Regions from separate parts of the Mesorhizobium sp. M0045 genome, predicted to be linked through region 1. Evidence: predicted binding sites of a transcription regulator. Region 1 holds the regulator's gene; each other region holds the start of a gene.

Region 1 (5,540 bases):
TCGACAGCTATTTCGCGGGCATCGGCGGCAGCGGCTTCTTTCTCGGGAATCCGAAAGTCGTGGCGTCGGGCAGCATGCCGCTTGCCGCGCGGCTTTCTTCCGCGATCGAAGACGCGCGCGAATCCATCGCCGACCATATCCGCAGCCGCATCGGCGCCGCCGAGGGCGAGATTGCTGCTGCGCTGATCGTTGGCGTGCGCGCCGGCATTCCCGAGGAGATCAACGAAGCGATGCGGCGTACAGGCATCTACCACATCATCTCCATCTCGGGGCTGCATATGGCGTTGGTCGCCGGCACCATCATGGCGCTGCTGCGCGGTGCCTTTGCGCTGTTTCCCGACTTCTCATCGCGACGGCCGGTCAAAAAATATGCCGCCGCCGCCGCGCTTTTTTCGATTGCGGCGTACCTCGTCTTTTCCGGCATTGTGGTGGCGGCCGAACGCAGCTTCATCATGCTGGCGGTGATGCTCATCGCCGTGCTGTTCGACCGGGCCGCGCTCACCATGCGCAATCTGGCGATCTCGGCCATCGCGGTCATCGTAGTGTCGCCGCACGAGGTGGTCGGTCCGAGCTTCCAGATGTCCTTCGCCGCGACGGCGGCCCTTGTCGGCGCCTATGCCGGCTGGTCCGATTACCGCACCGGCAGGGCCACCACGCCGCCGCCCCGGCGATCGCCGCTACGCTTGGCCACTCGAAAGGTCCTGCTGGGCATGGGCGGCCTGGCGATGACCTCGATCATTGCAGGGAGCGCCACGGCGCTTTTCGCCATATGGCATTTCCAGCGCGTAGCGCCGCTCAGCCTGTTCGCCAATCTGGCCATCATGCCTATCGTCTCACTGGTCGTCATGCCCTTTGCCGTGCTCAGCGCGCTGGCGATGCCGTTCGGCGCGGATGGGCCTTTCCTCTACGTGATGGGCAACGGGCTGACGGCGATGATCGCCCTGTCCGGGTGGATCTCCGAGCGCTCGCCGATCGATGCGGTCGGACTGATTTCGCTGAGATCTGTCCTTTTGGTGACGATCGCCCTCGTCATTGCCAGCATGGCGACGACCTGGTTGCGGCTCGCGGCAATTCCTTTTGCGCTCGCTGGCTTGCTAACGACAACGCAGACGCGCGTACCCGACGTATTGATCTCGGAGGACGCACGGCTGGTCGCGCTGCCGATCGGCAGCGGTGAGCTCGCGGTCAACCGGGCACGCCCGAATGAGTTCACCATCGACAACTGGAAACGCGCGCTCACATCAGAGGCTATCGTCGCGCCGGAAACACCTGGAAAGAACGATCCGCAATTCGACATTGCCGATCCGGCCGACCTACCGCCGGGCATGCCGTTCATTTGCACGGACGGTCTCTGCCTCGCCAGGCATCCATCCGGCGCGATCATTGCGCAAGCCAAGGACCGCGATACCGCACGGCCAGCCTGCGCCTTCGCCAGCTTGATCGTCATCGACGACGCCACCGCCCATAATCCCTGCTACTACGACCGGCTGGTCCTCGTCGTCACCAAACGGCAACTGGCGCGCGCGGGAAGTGCGGCCGTCTATTTCGATCCACAAGCGGCAACACGCGCCGAAATCCGCTTCGCCGTCGAAAAATCATACCGGCCCTGGCACGTGCAGCGGAAATTTTCACGCGCGGCGCGCGGCCTGCCGCCATACCGCAGGGCCGACAATCCAAAAGCCGGCACCAAGGGCGCAACTCAGTAGCGGCGGATCAGCCCAACGAGCTTGCCCTGCACCTTGACCCTGTCTGGTCCGAAGATGCGCGTCTCGTAGGCCGGATTGGCGGCCTCCAGGGCGATCGAGGCGCCCTTGCGGCGGAACCGCTTCAGCGTCGCTTCCTCCTCGTCGACCAGGGCCACCACGATCTCACCGGGGCTCGCCGTATCGGCGTTGCGGATGATCACCGTGTCGCCGTCGAAAATGCCAGCCTCGATCATCGAATCGCCTTTGACCTCGAGCGCATAATGCTCGCCGCCCATGATCATATCCGGCGGCACCGAAATCGAATGCGTCTGGTGCTGGATAGCATCGATCGGCACACCAGCGGCGATGCGGCCCATTACCGGGATCGAAACGGCGGCGACGACATCGTCGTCATTGCCGGCTGCAGGGACGCGCGACGATGTGGGCTTGCCCTGCCGAGGGGCACCTTGCCCAAGACTGCCCTGGATGACACTCGGCGAGAACTTGCGTGCCGCATTGAGGCCGGGGGCGATCGAGTCAGGCAGGCGTAGTACCTCCAGCGCACGGGCCCGGTTGGGCAAACGGCGAATGAAGCCGCGCTCCTCCAGCGCCGTAATCAGTCGGTGGATTCCGGATTTGGAAGCCAGGTCGAGCGCTTCCTTCATCTCGTCGAAGGAAGGTGGGATACCGCTTTCCTTCAACCTTTCGTGGATGAACATAAGCAGTTCGTGTTGTTTGCGTGTCAGCATAGCGACCCCCAACAGAATCAGAAAACAAACCCAGAACAGACACTATCTGTTCCAGTTGTGTTCCGCAACTGTTTAAAGTTTAATGAATGCGTTAAGGCTCGGGAAACAAACGACGTCCCCTACCGGCGTACCGTATTTTTACCGCCGCGAGCCTCATCGCCTTGATTCTGCTTTCGTTTGCGCCGTTCTGGCCTCCTAGAAGGCGGCACTGGCATCGGCGGTCGGTCGGCAAAGGGCACGGAATTGAACCCGTATCGACTGTGCGGTTGGTCAATGCGCCGTGAACGAAACGAACTCAAAACGCCAACCTTGGGTTAATTCCTGGTTTCCACCGCCTGGTCAGGCTGCTTCTCGCCGGTGGAGCCTTGCTACGCGCCACCCGGTAATGGAAGAACAGTCGATACGTGTCGGGCGTTGCGTTGAATCTTTGGGGGGAGCAGACAAATCATGACAGGAATTCCCGATCTCGCGGCCATAAAGGCGATGGATGCCGCAGATCCGCTGGGCGCGATACGTGACCGCTTTGTGTTGCCGCAAGGAGTGATCTATCTCGACGGCAATTCGCTAGGAGCTGCTTCACGTGCCGCTTTCGATGAACTGTACAAGGCCGCGACCGAGGAATGGTCGCATGATCTCATCCGCGCATGGAACACGGCCGGCTGGTTCAACATGCCGCTTGAACTTGGCGACCAGCTCGGGCGCCTGATCGGTGCCGCGGTCGGCCAGACGGTGGTCTGCGACACGACGTCGGTCAACATCTACAAGCTGCTGCACGCCGCCATGGCCATGCGACCGGAGCGGCAGGCCATCGTCGCCGAGGGCGATAGTTTTCCGACAGACCTCTACATGGCTGAGGGTGTGGTTTCGACGCGAAAAGATGCGCTGCTGCGCCTCTCGGGGGTCGACGCGCCGACCATCGAGGAGCTGATCGACGATCGCACCGCCGTGGTGCTGGTCAACCACGTCAACTACAAATCGGGCGAACTGCGCGACATGCCGGCTCTGACGCGCAGGGCCCAGGAAGCCGGGGCGATGATCGTCTGGGATCTCTGCCACACCGCTGGCGCGATGCCAGTCGAGCTCGACAAAGCCAACGCCGATTTTGCCGTTGGCTGCACCTACAAATATCTGAATGGCGGCCCGGGCGCGCCTGCCTTCATCTATGCGGCTGAGCGGCATCTTTCCGACATCCAGCAGCCGCTCACCGGCTGGTGGGGCCATGCACGGCCCTTCGCCTTCGAGCCAGGCTATGCGGCCGGCACCGGCATCCGCCGGTTTCTGTGCGGCACCCAGCCGATCCTTTCGATGCGCACGCTGAAGGGCGCGCTCGACATCTGGGACGATGTCGACATGACGGCGGTGCGCAAGAAGAGCATCGCACTGGCCGATCTGTTCATCGAGCTTGTCGAGGCAAAGTGCGGCACTTACGGTCTCACGCTCGAAAGCACGCGCGACGGGGAAAAACGCGGCAGCCAGATTTCATTCATGCATGAGCATGGCTACCAGATCATGCGCGCGCTGATCGAACGTGGTGTGATCGGCGATTTTCGCGCGCCATCGACCATGCGCTTCGGCTTCACCCCGCTCTATGTCGGCTATGCCGATGTCTGGCAGGCCGTCGAAGTGCTTGAGGACATCCTGCGCACCGGTGCGTGGAAGGATGCGCGCTTCGCCATCAAGGCGGCTGTCACTTGAGATCGATGCGAGAGCTGGAATCGTGAGGCTGGCGACGACGCGCCGCGCGATGCTCGCGGCCAGGTTGCAAGGCCATAATTGCCAGGGAGGGCGCAGGGTGTTCGAACGTCACATTGCCGATTGGGACAACGCCTATGCCAACGGCGCCAACATAGCCGGCAGCGATCGCTGGCCGGCGGCCTGGGTCGAGCCCGCGCAGGTTTTCCGCGAGGCGCTTTCGACCGAGGGCAGGGCGCGGCTCGACCTGGCCTATGGCGATAACCCGCGCAACCGGCTCGATCTTTTCCTGCCGGCCACCAAGCCGAAGGGGGTCGTGGTGTTCGTCCATGGCGGCTACTGGATGGCATTCGACAAGAGTTTCTGGTCACATCTTGCCGCGGGCGCTGTTGATCGCGGCTATGCAGTTGCCATGCCGTCCTACACGCTCTGTCCGCAGATACGCATTGGCGGCATCGTCAAAGAAGTCGGCGCGGCGATAGGCAAGGCGGCGGCGATGGTCGCAGGGCCGCTGATGCTGACCGGGCACTCGGCCGGCGGCCATCTTGTTAGCCGGATGGTTACCAGGACGACGCCGCTGGCGCCCGAAGTGGTCCGGCGCGTTCGTCACGTGGTGTCGATCTCGGGAGTGTATGATTTGCGCCCGATCATGCGCACCGGCATGAACGAGACGCTGGCGATCGATGAGGCCGAGGCGCAGGCCGAAAGTCCGGTGCTGCTGCGCCCGATGGACAAGGCCCGCCTGACCTGCTGGGCCGGCGGCGGCGAGCGCGCCGAATTCCTGCGCCAGAGCGCGTTGCTGGCCAACATCTGGATCGGCCTGGGTGCCGCGACCAGCTCCGTAGTCGAGCCCGACCGGCATCATTTCAACATCATCGACGGTTTGGCCGATCCAGACCATCCGCTGACCCGGACCTTGATTTCGGAGTGAGGCAGGTTCAGCGTAGCATCAGCACGTCGCAGGGGGAGCCCGCCGCCGCAGCAGGCGCGAACGGCGCGCGGACGATCAGCCCGTTGGCATCGGCCAGCATTTTCAGCATCGAGGAGTCCTGGATGCCGAACGGCGTCGCCACGAGCGCACCAGCGTCGTCTGTGACAACAGCCCGCACATAATCTTGCCTGAGATCGTTGGCCGGCATGGCAGCACCGAGCCGTGCCCGACGGATATCCTGCTGAAAGGCGCGGCCGCCGAGCCGTGCCAGCAGCGGCTTCAGGAAGAGCTGAGCGCAGACCAGGCTCGCCACGGGGTTGCCGGGCAGGCCGATGCAGCGAACGTCGCCCAGCCGCCCGAACATCAGCGGCTTGCCCGGTCGCATGGCGATCTTCCAGAAATCGAGCGTCATGCCTTGCCCGGTCAGCACGTCATGGACGAAGTCGTGGTCGCCGACCGAGGCACCGCCCAGCGTGACGATGA
Region 2 (5,540 bases), on a different contig from region 1:
CCATGAAGCGCCGCCGGTCGAGCGTCAGATGCGTGTATTCGTCATAGGCATCGATCATCGCCTGGGTAATGACAGGCTTGGCGGCAGTGGGTCCGGCAGGTGTTGTCATGGCGCGCTCCTCGTGGGCCCCCGCGGCAACATAGAGCCGAAGCTTGCCTGGTCCAGTCACGGCTGAGTGAGGCTGCCAAAAGTCCCTGCACGACGACCGTGATGCCCGGCGCCGCACTGTCGTTAAATTATGGTCCTTTGTGGCAATGCTAAATGCACGCACCACAATGTAAAAAGAAGTTACCGGGCTATGCCTCATTCGGGCCATCTGGCGAACGAGAATGGCCATTTGGCGGGAAAAGAATGCGTGATTGAGACGAAGGAATACGCCCCATGACCTTTCCCTCCCCGCTTCTGGCAAGTGGGTTCGCCCTCGCCGCCATGGCTTTGCTGGCGCTGCGGTTCACTGCCTTCCCCGCCTTCAAACGATCGTTGATCAAGATCCGCGTCAACCGGCACCCGCCCGCAAACACCAAAGCCTGAGGAAAGATCATGGACGTTCAGGACATCATCAACACCGTCTCCCAGAAATCCGGTCTCAACCAGGCTTTGACGGAAAAGATCGCCGGCACGATTTTCTCGGTGCTTGAACACGAGGCGGAAGGCACGACCCTGTCCAGCTTCTTTGCCAAAATCCCGGGAGCCGACGCCCTGGCCAAGCAATATGATGTCATGGCTCCCGGCGGGGCTTCCGGTGGTGGCCTACTGTCCTCGCTGGAGGGCGCGCTCGGCGGCGCTCTCGGCGAAAAGACCGGCGCGCTGATCAACGGCGTCGCCATACTCAAGGCATCGGGCCTTACGCTCGCACAAATCAGTCAGGCCGGCACGATGCTGGTCCAGCAGGCCGAGGCAGCAGCCGGCCCGCAGCTAACCAATGAGGTCCTTGCATCGGTACCCGATCTGAAAGGACATCTCGGGCTCTGAAGGAACTTCTCTATTTCGGCAGCGTATAGGCCATCACATAATCGCCCGGCTTGGTGCCGACCGAGCCGTGGCCGCCGGCAACGATGACGACGAACTGGCGTCCGTCGGCTACCGTGTAGGTCATGGGTGTCGACTGCCCGCCGGCAGGCAGCCGCGCCTGCCAGAGCTGTTTGCCGGTCGTCAGGTCATAGGCGCGCACATAGTCGTCGACCGCCGCGCCGAGGAAGGCGACGCCGCCGGCAGTGATCATCGGCCCGCCAATGCCGGGCACGCCGACCTTGAACGGCAGCGGCAGCGGCGTCATGTCGTAGACGGTGCCGTTGCGATGCTTGTAGACGATCTTGCCGGTCCGAAGGTCGGCACCCGCCACATAGCCCCAGGGCGGCGCCTGGCAGGGAATGCCGAGCGGCGACAGGAACGGCTTCAATATCACTGCGTAAGGCGCACCCTCATTGCGGTTCAGGCCTTGTTCGCTGCCCTTGGTGTCACCGGGCGGCGGCACGTCGGCGCGCGGCACCAGTTTGGAGATGAACGCCAGGTATGTCGGCATGCCGAACATCACCTGCCGGACCGGATCGACTGCCACACCGCCCCAGTTGAAGGTGCCGAAATTTCCGGGATAGATCAGCGAGCCCTGCAGCGATGGCGGGGTATAGCGGCCCTCATAACGCAGCTTCCGGAGCTCGATCCGGCAGGCCAGCTGGTCGAACATGGTAATGCCCCACATGTCGGCGCCGGTCAGCGGTTTCGGACTGAAGCTCAGGTCCGAGAACGGCTGCGTCGGCGAGGTATGGTCGCCCTCGATCGCGCCGCCGGGTGCTGGCACTTCCTTGACCGGAACGATCGGCTCGCCGCTGCGCCGGTCGAGCACATAGAGGTCGCCCTGCTTGGTCGGCCCGACCAGCGCCGGCACCACGCCATTTTCCGTGGTGATGTCGACCAGCGTCGGCTGCGCCGGCACGTCCATGTCCCAGAGGTCGTGATGCACGGTCTGCCGCACCCAGCGCAACTGTCCGCTGTTGAGATCGAGCGCGGTGATCGACGAGGAGAATTTCTCGTCATTGGCGCTGCGCCCGGCGCCGAGCTGGTCCGGCGTCTTGTTGCCGAGCGGCACATAAAGCAGGCCGAGCTTTTCGTCGGCGCTTGCCGTCGACCACATGTTGGGCGAGTTGTTGGTGTAGGTCTGGCCCGGCGGCAGCGGCGTCGTCTGGTCCGGATTGCCGGAATCCCAGTTCCACAACAGCGCGCCTGTGTCGGCATCGTAGGCACGGATGACACCGGACGGCTCCTGCGTCGAATAATTGTCGTTGACCGCGCCACCGACGATGATCTTGTTGGCGACGATCAGCGGCGCCGAGGTCGAATAATAATAGCCCGGCTTCGGATAGGGCATGTTGGCGAGCAGGTTCAGCGTGCCACCCTCGGCAAATGTGGGGCAGACCTGGCCATTCACCGCATCGAGGGCGATCAGCCGAGCGTCGGACGTCGGCAGGTAGATGCGTGTGGCGCAGGGCTGGCCGGCGGCGATCTTGGCGTCGGCATAATAGGACACGCCGCGGCAGGTCTGGTGCTGGCGGTCCTTGTTTAGCTTGACCTGGGGATCGAAGCGCCATTTCTCCTTGCCGCTCGCGGCATCGATGGCGATGGCGAAGTTATGCGGTGTGCAGATGTAGAGCGTGTCGGCAATCTTCAGCGGCGTCACCTGATAAGTCGTCTCGCCGATGTCGTCGGGCCCTTTCACGTCGCCGGTTTGATAGGTCCAGGCCGGCTGCAGATTGGCGACGTTTTCCGGGGTGATCTGGTCGAGCGGCGAATAGCGCTGGCCATAGGGCGTACGGCCGTAATAGTGCCATTCGCCGGGCGGCACATTGCCGCCGAGATCGGCCGTCGGCGTCACCTTGTCAGTGTTGAGTTCACCCGTAATATCCTTTGGATCGACCGTCATCGAATAACCGGCGACGGCAAGCGATGCCAGCACGGCGAGGATAAGCGGTGCGCGTCCGTCGGGACCGGTAAGCCCGCGCCGCGCCCATGGCGTCAGCAGCCATAGCGCGACAAGCACGATGATGCCGCCGCGCGGGCCGAGCTCCCACCAGTCGAAGCCGATCTCCCAGACCGCCCAGGCGAGCGTGCCGAGCACGATCGCCGCGTAGAGCCACAGCGCGGTGGATCTGCGCCTGTAGAGCAGCCAGGCCGCGACAAGGAAAGCTAGACCGGCGATGACGTAATACCAGCTGCCGCCCAGCGTCACGAGCCAGATGCCGCCGCCGCCAAGCGCCAGGCCGATGAGGAAAAGGATCAGGGAGGTGATGACCACAGCCAAGACGGTGCTCCTTCGACTGGTGCGCTCCGCGACGCGTCCATGGGCAACCCGGCATTGCGCTCCTGCCCCGAGCACAACTTTCTCCGGCCCGCCTCCCCTGTCAAGCAAGCTCGGCGTTTTGCGGCGCCAGCCCGTCGCAAGCCCGGCGTTTTGGTTAGCAGACCCATTCAGATTGTGAGTCTACCGACTGGACAGAGAACAAAACGGAGACGCTTCTGGCCTTTCGCTGCCGAATCACTACATTCGGGGAGAGATGTCCGGCTTTTCGGAAGACATGCCCTTTTTTGACGAACCGAACGCGCGGCCTGTGGCCCCGTCGGGCATTGCCGCGCGCGCCATGGCTGCCCGCAGCAACCAGAACAACGCGCCCGATTATCTCAACGGCCTCAACCCCGAGCAGCGGCTGGCGGTGGAAACCACCGAAGGCCCGGTGCTGGTGCTGGCAGGCGCCGGCACCGGCAAGACGCGGGTGCTCACCACCCGCATCGCCCACATCCTTGCCACCGGCAAGGCCTTCCCTTCGCAGATCCTCGCCGTCACCTTCACCAACAAGGCGGCGCGCGAGATGAAGCAGCGCATCGGCCTGTTGATCGGCGAAGGCAATGTCGAGGGCATGCCGTGGCTCGGCACCTTCCATTCGATCGGCGTCAAACTGCTGCGCCGGCACGCCGAGCTGGCCGGGCTCAAATCCGACTTCACCATTCTCGACACCGACGACGTGGTGCGCCTGATCAAGCAGCTGATCCAGGCCGAAGGGCTGGACGACAAGCGCTGGCCTGCCAAGCAGTTCGCTCAGATGATCGACGGCTGGAAGAACAAGGGCCTCGGTCCCGCCGACATCCCCGAGGGCGATGCCCGTGCCTTCGCCAACGGCAAGGGCCGCGAGCTCTACAAGGCCTATCAGGAACGGCTGCAAACGCTGAACGCTTGCGACTTCGGCGATCTATTGTGCCACCCGATCCGCATCTTCCGCGCCAATCCGGACGTGCTGAAGGAATACCACAAGCGCTTCCGCTACATCCTCGTTGACGAATATCAGGACACCAACACCGCGCAATACATGTGGCTGCGGCTGCTGGCGCAGCGGCCGGCCGGGCCGCAACCACCACGAAGTGGCTCTCCGGGTGGTCGCGTTCCAAGTCTTTCCGGAGTTCCGGATAGAACGGAGGCGGGTAGCTATAGACCGGCAGCTTCGAAGGGTGAATCGGGAATTCCGGCCGAAGGCCGCAAGGACGACCGTCCGTCCGAGCCTTCGCGAGGCCCACGCGGAGGGCCCGCGCCGGCAGGCGCGGAACAGCCCGTGAGCGATAGCAAAGTTAATATCTGCTGCGTCGGCGACGACGACCAGTCGATCTATGGCTGGCGCGGCGCCGAGGTCGACAACATCCTGCGCTTCGACAAGGATTTTCCCGGCGCCACCATCATCAGGCTGGAGCGCAACTACCGCTCGACCGCGCACATCCTCGGCACCGCCTCCCACCTCATCGCCCACAACGAGGGCCGTTTCGGCAAGACGCTGTTCACCGAAAAGATCGCCGAGGACGACGAGAAGGTGCATGTCCACGCCGCCTGGGATTCCGAGGAGGAGGCCCGCGCCGTCGGCGAGACGATCGAGGCCTACCAGCGCCAGAGGCACAACTTGAACGACATGGCGATTCTCGTCCGCGCCTCCTTCCAGATGCGCGAATTCGAGGACCGCTTCGTCACGCTCGGCCTCAATTACCGCGTCATCGGCGGCCCGCGCTTTTATGAGCGGCTCGAGATCCGCGATGCGCTGGCCTTCTTCCGCGTCGTCGCGCAAGGCGCCGACGACCTCGCTTTCGAGCGCATCGTCAACGTGCCGAAGCGCGGCTTGGGCGAGGCCACCATCCGCCAGATCCATGATACCGCACGCGCGCTGCGCATCCCGATGCTGGAGGCAGCGGCAAAACTCGCCGAGAGCGACGAGCTGAAGCCGAAGCCTCGCGCGGCACTGCGCGAAGTATCGGCCAATTTCGAACGCTGGCAGAAGGCGCTGGAAACCACGCCGCACACCGAGCTCGCCGAGACCATTCTGGAGGAGAGCGGCTACACCGACATGTGGAAGAACGACCGCTCGGTTGAAGCGCCCGGTCGGCTCGAGAATTTAAAAGAACTGATCCGCTCCATGGAGGAGTATGAATCGCTGCGCTCCTTCCTCGAACATGTCGCCTTGGTGATGGACGCCGAGCAGAACGCCGAGCTCGATGCCGTCAACATCATGACG
Region 3 (5,540 bases), on a different contig from region 1:
CGGAAAGCAGCCATTCATTGGACTTTCCGCGCGCGATGCGGGCTATGATCAGGGCAAGGCCCGCCGCCACCAGCCCCATCCAGACGAAGGCGGCGACACGCCAGTAGGTCAGCGCATAGATGCCGATATAGAGATCGAGCCGCAGGATCGACGAGATCACCAGAACGATGTTCTGCGCCACCCAGACATAGACCAGCCGGCGGATGAGCGGATCGCCGGAGGTCGCGCTGCCCGGCCGCAGCGCCGCCAGCACGAAGCCGGCGGCCAGCAGCGCCGTGACGATCAGCGGGTAGGCACCGCGATGCGCGTAGGCGGCATAGGTCAGCCCGTCGGGAAGCGCGATGCCGCCCCACAGATAGGTGGCGTCGAGTAAGCTCTGCACCGCGAACAGGATGTTGAAGACGACGAGCGCGCGAAGGATAGCGGCCTTGCCGAAGACGATGTCCTCGATCGTGGTCCTGGTGGCCGGCGTCGCCGCTGCGCTGGCTGGCGACACCCTGCGGCGGCGGAGAAACCGCGGCAGGCGCGGCCGCAGAAAGGCCCATACGCCGACGAGCACGAATAGCCAGAAGGCAAGACGCGGCAACTGCATGAGGTTGAGCAGGGCGAAGAGGTCAATCAGCGAAAACCAGTATTCGATGACCGGATTGGCGGCGCCGAACAGCGCGACAAACACTGCGCCGAGGCTCAGCGGCATGACCCAGACGGCGATCGCCGCAAGGCGCATGCGTCGTCGGCCAAGCCGCCGCGCCGCCGTGCGCCAGCGGAAGAAGTCGCGGATGAACCGAAAAGGCGCTGCGAGCAGGAAGGTCAAAAGCTGGCCGGCAATGCGGGCAAGGCCGCGCCGCAGCCGTCCGGCCAGTGAAAGCACGAAGATGGCCAGCCCCGCCAGCGCGATCGAGACGGACAGTGCGCTGACATTTTCCATAAGCGGCAGCAGCCCCACAAGCAGCGCAACCGGCTTGAACCAGAACTTGCCATCGTTGAAGACGCCGAGAGGATGGAGAGCCATGCTCGCCGCGGCAATCGCAACGCCGAACAGGAAAAGCGTGATGCCCGCCGGTTGGCCATAGAAGAAGAAATCGGCCAACGCGACGAGCAGGACGGCAACGCCGAAGCGGCTGCAATAGCTCGGCGCCGCCGAGAGGAATACTGTCATGATCGGGCTTTCTCGGCGGCTTTGATGCGGCCGGTGGGCAGGGATTTGCGGACGAAAGGGAGGAGGGTTGCCAAAGTCTGGGGCGGATCGACGAGCCACCAGCTTTCGCAGCGAAGCCGGTACGGCACGGACCAACGGGAGTTCGTTTGCTCTTGCATGCCGCCCTTGTCGCATTCTGCCGCGTGGCAAGCGGGGCGGAGACGAGGAGATTTTCCGAAATTACGTGCAGTTTTTATGCACGGCTTGCCTCGGCTGGCTGCAGGCGGCATAGATCGAACATGTTCACCGAAAGCTACCGCCCGCGCCGCTCGGTGCTTTACGTTCCGGCCTCGAACGACAAGGCGCTGGCCAAGATCCCGTCGCTGACCTGCGATGCCGTCGTCATCGATCTCGAGGACGCCGTCGCCCCGGCCGACAAGCTTTCCGCGCGCGAAAAACTGGCGGCGATTTTCGCCGGCCGTTCCAACCGGCGCTGCGAAATGGTGGTGCGCATAAATGCGCTGTCGAGCGAATGGGGCGCCGACGATCTGCTGGCCGCGGCAAAATGCACGCCCGACGCCATCCTGCTGCCCAAGGTCGACACGCCGCGCGACATCCTCGAGGCCGGCGACGTGCTCGACGACAATTTTATCGCGGACGAGGTCAAGCTGTGGGCAATGATCGAGACGCCCAAGGCGCTGCTCAATATCGGGCCGATCGCCGAGCTCGGCCGCGACCCGGCCTCGCGCCTGGTTTGTTTCGTTGCCGGAACAAACGACTTGGTCAAGGACACCGGCATTCTCGCCACGCCCGATCGGCGCTATCTCGTGCCATGGCTGATGCAAATGGTGCTCGCGGCGCGTGCCGGCGGCCTCGACCTGCTCGATGGCGTCTTCAATGATTTTCGCGATATGGACGGGTTTGCGCGCGAGTGCACGGAAGCGGCCGCCATGGGTTTTGACGGCAAGTCGCTGATCCATCCAGCCCAGATCGAGGCGGCGAACCGCGCTTTTGCACCGACGCCTGACGCATTGGCCGAGGCGCGCGCGATCAAGGAAGCCTTCGCGCTTGCCGAAAATGCCGGCAAGGCGGTGATTGCGCTGAACGGAAAAATGGTCGAGCGGCTGCATCTGGCGCAGGCCGAAAAACTGCTGGCGAAGGCCGCCGCTGTTCGCGCATGATTATCGTAACTGACAACAGGATTGAAGAATGAAACTCTACCGCTTTCTGTCCGGCCCGGACGATGCCAGCTTCTGCCACAAGGTGACGGCGGCGCTGAACACGGGCTGGCACCTGTTCGGCTCACCGACCTATGCCTATGACAAGGAAGCGAAAACCATGCGCTGCGGCCAGGCGGTGGTGAAGGACATCGAGGGCCAGGAATACGGCCCCGACACCAAGCTCAGCGATTGGTAGGGAGGTTCGCCGAAGCGCTCGTCCTTCGTCATCCTAGGGCGTAGCAGTCGCGAAGCGACGTCGCGGAGTACCCTAGGATCCATGCCGTTACCTCTGCCGAAGGGCACGGCGGATCAGGATTAGTGTGATCTACCACCCCCGTTACCCAGAACGGGATGATGGGCGTTCGGTTCTGCACCGCCGGAGCACTGCACCACCATCACGGCATGGATCCTGGGGTCTGCGCCGCGTCGCTTCGCTCCTTGCTCCGCCCCAGGATGACGAGGAGCGGGGTCGCTCACTCCGCTGCCTCTTCGATCTTCTCCATATCGTCGTCCGACAGGCCGAAATGGTGGCCGATCTCGTGGATCAGCACATGGGTGACGATGTCGCCCAGCGTTTCCTCGTTCTCGGCCCAGTAGTCAAGGATGGCGCGACGATAGAGCGTGATGCGGTTCGGCCCCTCGCCGGTTTGCGGATTCCAGCGCTCGGCGATGCCGCGCCCCTCGAACAGCCCCAACAGGTCGAAGGGCGTTTCCAGCGAAAGGTCGTCCATGATCTCGTCGGTCGGGAATTCGGCGATCTGAATGACGATCTCGCCGGTCAACTTGCGAAAGTCCTCCGGCAGATGGGCATAGGCCTCCAGCGCCAGGAGCTCGATTTCCTCCATCGTTGGCGAAAGCTGGTCGTGCCAGATGCGTGTTTGGTAGATGCGAGCCATGCTTTGTCCCTTTGATCCCGGCATATAGGCTTTCGAGCCGGACTCGGCAAATGGCCGGGCTGGGGTGACCGTGACACGCCCCCACTACAGGAATAAATTCCCCATGACTCCGCTTGACTCTTTGGCCGGCCTCTGGAATCTATAGGAACATAACAGGAACAATTGTGAGTGGAAGCTGACCGTCATGGCGACAAGCGCCGTGGCGCGGGAGACTGTTTTTGCCCTGCGCCGCCAGATCGCGAAGATCGAGGGAACGCTGTCCGAGCGTCTGGAGGCGTCGGCCGGCGCAGCCGCCGTTGATGCGGATGTCAGCCCCCAGACTCTGACATTGCCTCGAAATCTAACTATTGTCCGGCGCGGCCTCGCCGTGACTTCGCAGGATGCGTTTTTGTCCACCGGCGCCGAGCGCCTCGATGCTGCGCTGAGCGGTGGCCTGCCGAAGGCGGCGCTGAGCGAGTTTCATGGCGCCGCGACGCGCGATGCCGGGGCCGTCGCCGGCTTTGTGCTCGCGCTCGTCAGCCTGATCCTCAGCCAGGGCCCGCGACTGCCGGTGCTGTGGATCGGCACATCCGAGGTTTTCCGCGAGGCCGGCTTCCCTTACGCCAGGGGGCTTCACGCCTTTTTCGGCATCGAGCCGGAGCAATTGCTGTTTTCCGAGGCGCCAAGGCTGCTCGATGCGCTGTGGGTCGCCGAGGAGGCTGCCCGGATGACGGCGCTGGCCGCCGTCATCCTCGAAATCCGCGGCAGCCCGCAGCGGCTGGATCTCACCGCGACGCGGCGGTTGCACGCGCGGGCGCAGAGTGCCGGCCGGCCGCTGTTCCTGCTGCGCCAGGCCGGCGAGCCCGAGCCTACGGCAGCGCCCGTCCGCCTCATCCTGTCGGCGGCACCGGCGGCAGCGCGCCAGACAATCGCCGGGCCGCTCGCCGGCTCGATCGGCCGGCCCGCCTTCACCGTCGCCATCGGCAAGAGCCGCACGGCCTTGCCCGGACAATTCACACTGGAGTGGAACCCCGATGAACGCATATTCGAAGAAAGACGGGGCGAGCAAGGATGGTCTCAGGAATCGGCCCCAGAACGGCCAAAGAATCCTGTCCCTGTGGTTTCCGCATCTCGCCGCCGAGAGGATCCTGCGGCAGCGTCTGGGGCGGTCCTGGCGTTCCCGGCCCTCGAATCACCTGCCGCTGGTGATCAGCCATCGCCAAGGGAACGCCCAGCGCATCGCCGCCCTCGACGAACGGGCTGAGGCGCTTAATCTGAAACGCGGCATGGGCATAGCCGACGCATGCGCCATGCATCCCTCGATCGACATCGTGGAGGCCGATCCGGAGGCCGACCGGCGCCTGCTCGAAGGCCTCGCCGACTGGTGCGACCGCTATACCCCGCTGGTGGCGCTCGACGGGACCGACGGCCTCTATCTCGATGTCACCGGCTGCACGCATCTTTTCGGCGGCGAACGCTCGATGCTGGACGATATCCTGTCGCGTTTTTTCCATCAGGGCTTCGATGTCCGCGCCGGGCTTGCCGCCACACCTGGTGCTGCCTGGGCGGCGGCGCGGTTTGCCGGCGACCGCATCGTGCCCGATGGCGAGGAGGAAGCGCTTCTCGCGCCCATGCCGCTGGCGGCGCTGCGCATCGACCCGGAGGTCCGCGCCAGCCTCGAAAGCGTCGGCCTGCGCACGGCGGGCGCCGTCATGGCAGCACCGCGCGCGCCGCTGGCCCGCCGCTTCGGCGCATCGCTGCTCTTGCGCCTCGACCAGGCGCTCGGCCGCCTCGACGAAGCCGTGTCGCCGCGCCTGCCGGTGGCACCGCTTTCGGTCGAGCGTCACCTTGCTGAGCCGATCCTGTTGACCGAGGACATCGAGCGGCTGACCGGCATGCTGGCGACCACCTTGAAGAGCGACCTCGAGCGTCGCGGCGAGGGCGCAAGGCGGCTGGCGCTGCTGCTTTTCCGCGTCGATGGCGGCGTCAGCCGCATCGCCGTCGGCACCTCGCGGCCTCTGCGCGAGCCGCGGCTGATCCAGAAATTGTTCCACGAAAGGCTTGCCGCGCTCGAACGGGATATCGACGCCGGCTATGGCTTCGATCTCGTGCGCCTTTCGGTGCTGACCGCCGCCGCCTTCGACATGCAGCAGGCAGACCTTGCCGGCGAGACGAGCGACGACGGTGCCGATATCGCGCTTTTTGCCGACCGCATTCGCGCCCGGCTCGGCGAAGGCGCGGTCTTGAAGCCGGTTGCCGTCGAGAGCCATTTGCCGGAGCGCGCCGTCGCCACTATCCCCTTCACGG

Evidence for each region. The regulator LexA, encoded in region 1, represses DNA repair genes until DNA is damaged. The targets are predictions, from matches to a motif close to TGTTCNNNNTGTGTTCNG.
Region 2: a site for LexA is predicted at 3,490-3,507, ahead of NKJ72_RS00280 (ATP-dependent helicase). Genes of this name have one in related genera too.
Region 3: a site for LexA is predicted at 3,398-3,415, ahead of NKJ72_RS24170 (ImuA family protein). Genes of this name have one in related genera too.

The regions. Positions count from the first base shown of each region.
Region 1 is NZ_JAMYUY010000011.1:177,179-182,718, reverse strand. It holds gene NKJ72_RS19135 (ComEC/Rec2 family competence protein) at 1-1,706, shown strand, start outside; gene lexA (transcriptional repressor LexA) at 1,700-2,434, opposite strand; gene kynU (kynureninase) at 2,882-4,129, shown strand; gene NKJ72_RS19120 (hormone-sensitive lipase) at 4,227-5,057, shown strand; gene NKJ72_RS19115 (molybdopterin molybdotransferase MoeA) at 5,065-5,540, opposite strand, start outside.
Region 2 is NZ_JAMYUY010000001.1:51,065-56,604, forward strand. It holds gene NKJ72_RS00260 (dienelactone hydrolase family protein) at 1-109, opposite strand, end outside; gene NKJ72_RS00265 (hypothetical protein) at 382-531, shown strand; gene NKJ72_RS00270 (hypothetical protein) at 541-972, shown strand; gene NKJ72_RS00275 (glucose/quinate/shikimate family membrane-bound PQQ-dependent dehydrogenase) at 983-3,295, opposite strand; gene NKJ72_RS00280 (ATP-dependent helicase) at 3,549-5,540, shown strand, end outside.
Region 3 is NZ_JAMYUY010000018.1:87,244-92,783, forward strand. It holds gene NKJ72_RS24150 (DUF4153 domain-containing protein) at 1-1,159, opposite strand, end outside; gene NKJ72_RS24155 (HpcH/HpaI aldolase/citrate lyase family protein) at 1,438-2,319, shown strand; gene NKJ72_RS24160 (DUF1737 domain-containing protein) at 2,348-2,554, shown strand; gene NKJ72_RS24165 (metallopeptidase family protein) at 2,832-3,254, opposite strand; gene NKJ72_RS24170 (ImuA family protein) at 3,439-4,497, shown strand; gene NKJ72_RS24175 (DUF6504 family protein) at 4,439-5,540, shown strand, end outside.